2 linked regions of the Pelosinus sp. IPA-1 genome follow. The protein of the gene in region 1 interacts with the protein of each later gene in a pairwise test. Links are inferred from orthologs where the notes say so. Each region holds a gene or a part of one and is shown on either strand. Other genes may lie near its edges.

Region 1 (4,708 bases):
ATAACTTCTATGAATATTTTTCCATACGTTACTTATTCATCATTTTTTACACAAAATTCCTCATCGTCCTTTTCCGTCCATTTAGGATTAAAACGATAAAGTTTTGAAGGCCTAAAACGTTTCCCCTCAGATAACAGAGTGGTTTTTGTCAGCATTCGCTTTACTTTTTTTCTAAAATAAGCATCTGCCAATTCTCGGCTATATAATACTTCATATACTTTTTGTAATTCAGTAAGCGTAAATAATTCTGGCATCAAACTAAAGGCGATATCTGTATACATTACTTTATTTTTCATTCTATCAAGAGCATATTGAATAACTTTCGCATGGTCAAAGGCCAAGCCATTCTTATTCTCAATATAGGTGTTTTCCGTTTTAGAAATATGACCTTCTACTATTGTTTTGACCATAACATGGTCTTTTATCGTAATTTCCTCATTTTCAACTATAATCTCAAATGTCTTTTCAAGAATGTAACCATTTGCTGTTGGACTTTTTATTTTTCCGATTACCTTACTACTAACATTGAACCATCTTACATCCTCTGCGTCTTCACCGGATTTTACAATAAACTTTTCTCTATCTACTAAAGCCATATAAGATGTACTGATTACTCTACGTCGAAGATCAGGGTAGACCCGTCCCCAGGTATACAGTTGTTCCATATACACATTTTCTAGATTGGTCTCCGCCTTTAACTCCCTTACGGCAGCTTCGTCAATACTTTCTTCGTAATTTACAAACCCACCTGGCAGCGCCCATTTACCTTGCTGAGATTCACTTTCTTTCGTCGATAAGGGATCTTTTTTCTTCTTTACTAATAATATTTGCAGAACCTTGTCAGGGAGACGTCTAGGATCCTTATCTTCACCATCAATCGCACTAAAGATAACCATATCAACTGTATTAGATGATTGTATATAGGCACTTTTATCACAATCTCTAAAAAAACCATTTTTAGCATCAATCATATTTTTTACCTCCCGCTAATCATCAAAATATAAAGAGTAATTGGCGGTTTTTATTTAGGATCTTTTTGATATTATCCTTTTGATATTATCTTATTAGTATTATTATACATGTCCATTCTATCCTTGGCAATAATTTTCAGAAAACTTTCTCGAATTTAGTCATACTGTATTATTTGAGGGATTGATTTGTAATAGTAAAACCCGATCTAATAAATTAGATCGGGTTTTACTTTCTTAATTATACTTTTAACGTGCTACAATATTAACTAACTTTCCTGGTACGGCAATTACTTTTATCACTTCTTTACCTGACAGCAAAGCTTGTACTTTTTCCTCCCCTAGAACCTTCTCTTCCAATTCATTGGCATTTAAAGTAGCAGAAACAACAATCTTCTCTTTTACCTTGCCATTCATCTGTACAACAATTTCTACTTCTTCAAGTTCAATTGCTTTTTCATCAAAAACAGGCCACAACTGTTTGTGAACACTACCTTGACCAATCGTTTCACTCCACAATTCTTCTGTAATATGAGGTGCAAAAGGAGCTAATAAGCATAATAAGCTTGAAACAGTTTCCCTCACTAATCCAGGATTTAGAGATACATTCTGATCTTTAATAGTATACATGGCATTTACTAATTCCATGATAGAGCTGATAGCTGTATTAAAATTAAAACGATCGCCAATGTCTTCCGTTACCTTTTTAATTGTCCCATGCAATACACGTCTAAGATTACGTTCATCCTTAGTAAGAGTACTACTATCATACTCAGTTTCTTCCCCTGCCATGAAAGAAGCATAATGATCAATAATACGCCATAAGCGTCCTAAGAAACGATAAGAACCTTCTACTGCTTGGTCATTCCATTCTAAATCACGCTCAGGTGGTGCCGCAAATAGAATAAATAATCGGGCTGTATCCGCGCCATATTTTGCAATAATTTCCTCAGGAGATACTACATTGCCTTTTGACTTAGACATTTTAGAACCATCTTTAATAACCATACCCTGTGTTAGCAAGTTTTTGAAAGGCTCATTCACATTTATTAAACCAGCATCTTTTAATACTTTAGTAAAAAATCTTGAATACAAGAGATGCAATATAGCATGTTCAATGCCACCAATATATTGATCTACAGGTGCCCAATAGTCTGCTTTTGTAGAATCAAAAGGTGCTAACATATTCTTCGGATCTGTGTAACGCATATAATACCAAGAAGAACAAATAAAAGTGTCCATAGTATCTGTCTCACGTTTAGCAGCACCGCCACATTCAGGGCATGTGCAATTTACAAATTCTTCCACTTTAGCTAGAGGCGAAACAGAACCTGCACTGAAATTAACATTTTCCGGTAATAATACAGGTAGCTGATCTTTAGGCACAGGTACACTACCACAGCTAGGACAATTAATAAGGGGAATTGGTGCGCCCCAATACCTCTGACGCGAAACTAACCAGTCACGTAAGCGATAATTTACACGCCGTTTGCCATAACCTTGTTCTTCCAACCATTTTGCAATTGCAACCTTCCCAGCTTCACTCTTCATACCTGTAAATTGTCCGGAATTTACGATAACACCATCGCCATCATAGGCACCTGTCATAGATTCAATCGTTAGCTCTTGTCCTTCAGGCTGTATTACTAATTTTTTTGTTAATTTATATTTATTAGCGAATTGCCAATCTCGTTCGTCATGTGCTGGAACCCCCATTACTGCTCCCGTACCATATTCCACTAATACATAATTAGCTACCCAAATTGGCACTTTTTCACCAGTAAAAGGATTGACTGCATACGCCCCAGTAAACATGCCTTCCTTCTCAAATTCACTAGAAGTACGACTAATTTCGCTCATATTTCTTACTTTTTCTACAAATTGGCGAACAGCCTGTTCATTTTCTTTACCAGCAATAAGTTTCTCAACCAGTTTATGTTCAGGGGCTAATACCACATAACTTACCCCAAAAACGGTATCATGCCTAGTTGTATAGACAGCGATTTCTTCTTCAAAGTCAGCTACGGCAAAGGTAAACTCGGCCCCTTCACTGCGACCAATCCAATTTTCTTGCATAGTTTTGACTCGCTCAGGCCAGCCTTTTAATTCGCTAAGATCACTTAAGAGTCGATCTGCATATTCTGTTATTTTGAAGAACCACTGTTCTAATTCTTTTTTCACCACGACGGAATCACAGCGCCAACAGCAGCCATCAATTACCTGTTCATTTGCTAGTACCGTATTACAGTCATTACACCAATTTACCGCGGCTTTTTTCTTATAAGCAAGTCCACGTTCCACGAATAACAAGAATAACCATTGCGTCCAACGATAATAGTCAGGGTGACATGTAGCGACCTCTCTATCCCAGTCGTAGGATAGCCCTAATTCTTGTTGTTGACGGCGCATATTTGCTATATTTTCCCAAGTCCATTCTGCTGGATGAACACCATGTTTAATTGCTGCATTTTCTGCAGGCATACCAAAGGAATCCCATCCCATTGGATGAAGAACATTATAACCTTGCATGCTTTTAAATCTAGCAATTACATCACCTATGGAATAATTGCGAACATGACCCATATGTAAATTGCCCGATGGATAAGGGAACATTTCCAGAACGTAATATTCCGGGCGCTGACGATTTAGCTCTGTCTTAAAAGTATTATGCTCAGCCCAGTGCTTTTGCCATTTGGATTCAATTTCTTTAGGAACATATCTTTCATTCATTCAAAAAAGCCTCCTATTTATAAAAAAATAAAAAACCGCCCCTTGGCTAATTAGCCAGGGACGAGTTATACATACCCGCGATACCACCCTGATTGATAGCAATTGCCATCCTCTCAATGATTGTTAACGCTAATCAAGCGTTAGCCACTACCAAATTCATGGCTACTCCTCCGCAGTGAGTTCAACTTATTTGGGATTGGCTCGCATCATCCGCCAACTGTCTGCACCACAAATAAAAAGCTTACTATTCTGCCTCTTAGGACTTACACAATATTATATCCCACCCCATCTAGAAAGTCAATTAACACTATTCAGTCTATTTTTTTACCAATTGTTCTATATTCGAAAGGATTGGAATACATTTTTTCTTGGGAGGTGTATTCTGTGTATAAGTTAATCATTGGCAATATTAGAATCACTGTATCTGATGATTCGATTAGTCGCGAACAAGCTACTACCGCTGCTAGGCAATCCATTGCAGCAGCGCAAGGGCAAGGAAAAGTTTTATCCCATATTGAAATTACTAAAGGGGAAACAGGTCTCGATATAATCCCCACAGAAAAAGCAGGACATAGACAGTCGCGTAAAACCATTAAGCAAAGCATGCTAGACGGTATGCAAATAGCAATTCAAGAAAAGCTCTATCCCACTGGTACCTTTAGCAATAAAGATCTTTGGTACGATGGAGATACTGGGCAGGAATGGACTGGTAATGCAGTAAGTGATGCTAGAGATGAACTTGTGAAGGCTTTTGAAAATTGGGCTTCGACTATCAAGTAAGCCAAAGGCTTGAATTTACAAATAATATTTGATAAGGATACCTAAAAAGAAGGTATCCTTATATTTTTTTAAAAAGCCTGCCTACGTTCATTTTGCATATCTAGTGTCTGAAGAGAATTTATAGAATTTTCGCGAACCTCTTTATCTTTGTCATTTTCAATCCAATCCTTCAGTAAGGTAACCACTTGCTTCATTTCCCACTCATCCCATAATACACGTCCATATAATAA
Region 2 (3,005 bases), on another replicon or contig:
AGTGTCAAAGAGACAAATTCATTGATACTGCTTGTAACATGAATACATGCAGTTTATTATTGTTATTCTAATTGAGATCAACTCCCCTGCACCATTTGCAACAACACTTTAGGTTTTCCCAATTCATATACCTGTGGCTCAATTCGTTTTAATTCTTCAGGAAGCCATCCTCGTTCCTGAGCTAGTAAAGCCAGAGCCTCATCCACTGTGGCTGCAACTACAACTGCTATTGCATCCGTATAGAAGTCTTGATGCACATTGGGTTCGTTAATCATACTCCAACTATGAAATTTCCTATTGTGCCGCCATACAAATATTTTCATTATACACCTTCCATACAAATCTATTAAAATCAATTCTTAATAAGGTCATAATCTCCTTTAGTGAATCCATTTGCTATGGTCCTTTATGCCGATTTCCTTGATTCCCCTCTAAAAATAAGGAAGTGCAAGAACGCAGCAAGTTGTTCTTAGCACTTCCTCTTTTATTTCTCCGCCATTTTTATAAACTGTTCTTCATCAAGAACTTCGACACCTAATTGTTGGGCCTTCTCTAGTTTGCTACCTGCTTCTGCGCCGGCTACTACATAGTTGGTCTTTTTACTAACGGAGCCTGATACTTTACCACCGAGTTTTTGAATTATATCAGCGGCCTGGTTACGACTCATTTTTTCTAGAGTGCCTGTGAGAACAAAAGTTTTACCAGCAAATAGCTGATTTTCTTCAATGATTTGTTTTTCTTCTGTGGTTTTCACTCCTGCAGAGCGGAGCCTTTCAATAAGTTCTAAGTTGTCTTCCTCGGCAAAATAAGCTACAATGCTTTCTGCAATTTTGGCACCGATCTCATCAAGCTGAAGCAGCTCTTCAACAGACGCTTTTTTCACGTCCTCGATATCTCCAAAGTATCGGGCAACAATACCAGCAGCTTTTACGCCTACATGACGAATGCCTAAGGCAAACAACAATCTTGCTAATCCAGCTTGTTTACTGACTTCAATGGCAGTTAATAAGTTTTCTGCTGATTTTTGTGCCATGCGCGGCACTGTCAATACTTGTTCTATCTTAAGCTGATACAAGTCTGCTACATCTTTAACTAAGTCTGTATCTACTAAAGCATTTAACACTGCAGGGCCTAAACCATCAATGTTCATGGCATCACGAGAGACAAAATGAACTAAACCTTCTCGAAAAAGAGCCGGACAATGTGCATTGATGCATTTATGGGCCGCTTCTCCTTCTTGGCGTACTACTTGCCCCCCGCATTCAGGACATGTTTCTGGCATGACAAAGGGAACTTCATTACCTGTACGTTTTTCGAGCACTACGGAGAGAACCTTGGGAATAACCTCACCTGCCTTATGAATGATAACGGTATCTCCAATACGAATATCTTTTTCTTCTATATAGTCTAAGTTATGTAGGGTCGCACGACTAATGGTAGAACCAGCTACTCTGACAGGTTTCAAGATTGCCGTCGGGGTAAGAACGCCCGTACGACCAAGCCCCACAAAAATATCCTCCACGACTGTAATGGCCTGCTCCGCAGGAAATTTATAGGCAATGGCCCATCTTGGATCTTTGGCAGTATAACCTAATACTTGCTGGTTTGCTAAATTATTGACTTTGATTACCATGCCATCAATATCATAAGGAAGTTCATAACGTTTTTCGGCAAAATTAATACAGTAGTCAATGACATCTTCTATCGTTTCGAATATTTTGTATTGAGAATTGATTTTTAGCCCTAGCTTCTTTAGATACTCTAACATTTGGCCATGTGTAGTTAATTCCACACCAGTATATACACCAATACCATATACAAAAATATCTAAAGCCCGATCTGCTGTTATTTTAGGGTCTAGCTGCCGCAAGGAACCTGCTGCTGCATTACGAGGATTTGCCAATAATGCTTCACCAGCTTCTTCCCTTTCCCTGTTCAATCGTTCAAATTCTTTTTTAGGCATATACACTTCGCCACGCACTTCAAGCAGAGGTGGAATAGCACTATTATCATCATGTAAAACTAAGGGCACAGATTTTATAGTACGAATATTACTCGTTACATCTTCCCCTTGAACGCCATTTCCCCTAGTGACGCCGCTTATTAACTGCCCCTGTTCATAGGTTAAATTAATTGCTAGCCCATCCATCTTAAGTTCTACGATATATTCTACTTTTTCTTCGACCCCGAGACCACTTTGCACTCTATTGTGAAAAGCTATTAATTCTTCTCGAGAAAAAGCATTCCCCAAACTACGCATAGGCGTCAAATGAGTTACGCTTTGAAAACCGCCAGCAACGATACCACCAACGCGCTGGGTAGGTGAGTCAGCGGTAATTAAGCTTGGGTAGGCTGTCTCGAGATCGATGAGTTGGCGCATTAATACATCAAATTGTCTATCCTCTATTTCAGGATTATCAAGAACATAGTAACGGTAGGTATGGTATTGTAGTTGTTTACGTAGTGTAGCAATTTTATCTTTTATTTGCTGTATATCTTCTTTTTGGTTTTCCATAACCTGTACACTCCTTAATTAGAATCAGGAAAGCTGCAGCAATACACTGCAGCTTTCTTATATTGTCATAAAAAGCAACCTTTTATGAATCATATCCTCTTGGTATTATACCTTTGTTATCGGAGCCATGTTAGCTACGACGACTTTGATACCGAGTCCTGGAAAAGCAATTTTAAGTTCTTGACTGTCGCCACTTTCTTTCACGTCAATAACAGTACCAATGCCCCATTTGGTGTGCTGAGCCTTATCAGCTACTTTCCACCCGCCACCTTGCGCCTGCCTTTTCTGTAAAACCATTGTTGGCATCGGGCCCCTGAGAGGGCTCTGGACAACAGACGAAGTTGCTGGAGTCATAGTTGCTCGGTTACTGCTATTGGCAAGACCATATTGATTTTGCCTTCCAGAATATTTTTCTATCATAGTGGTAGGAATTTCACTCATAAATCTAGATAGTGGAAACATTTGTGTCCTGCCATAAATAGTTCGCATA

The links. Proteins that work in one complex are often made in the same cells at the same time.
Region 2: the proteins of leuS (region 1) and ligA interact in binary tests that used the Escherichia coli proteins (3 or more experiments, as listed by UniProt). The link is inferred for Pelosinus sp. IPA-1 from one-to-one orthologs.

What each region holds. Positions count from the first base shown.
Region 1 is NZ_BSVC01000007.1:186,457-191,164, reverse strand. The notes cover bases 959-4,033. They hold leuS (leucine--tRNA ligase), read right to left. Parts: upstream 3,699-4,033; coding sequence 1,218-3,698; downstream 959-1,217. Other genes in these bases: QSJ81_RS17940 (NUDIX hydrolase), read right to left, coding at 959-971. In the rest of the region: more of QSJ81_RS17940, read right to left, coding at 33-958; QSJ81_RS17930 (hypothetical protein), read left to right, coding at 4,083-4,478; QSJ81_RS17925 (hypothetical protein), read right to left, coding at 4,547-4,708.
Region 2 is NZ_BSVC01000001.1:790,450-793,454, reverse strand. What follows is about bases 1-2,889. They hold ligA (NAD-dependent DNA ligase LigA), read right to left. Parts: upstream 2,516-2,889; coding sequence 485-2,515; downstream 1-484. Other genes in these bases: pcrA (DNA helicase PcrA), read right to left, coding at 2,621-2,889; QSJ81_RS03655 (hypothetical protein), read right to left, coding at 78-323. In the rest of the region: more of pcrA, read right to left, coding at 2,890-3,005. UniProt on the Escherichia coli protein: DNA ligase that catalyzes the formation of phosphodiester linkages between 5'-phosphoryl and 3'-hydroxyl groups in double-stranded DNA using NAD as a coenzyme and as the energy source for the reaction.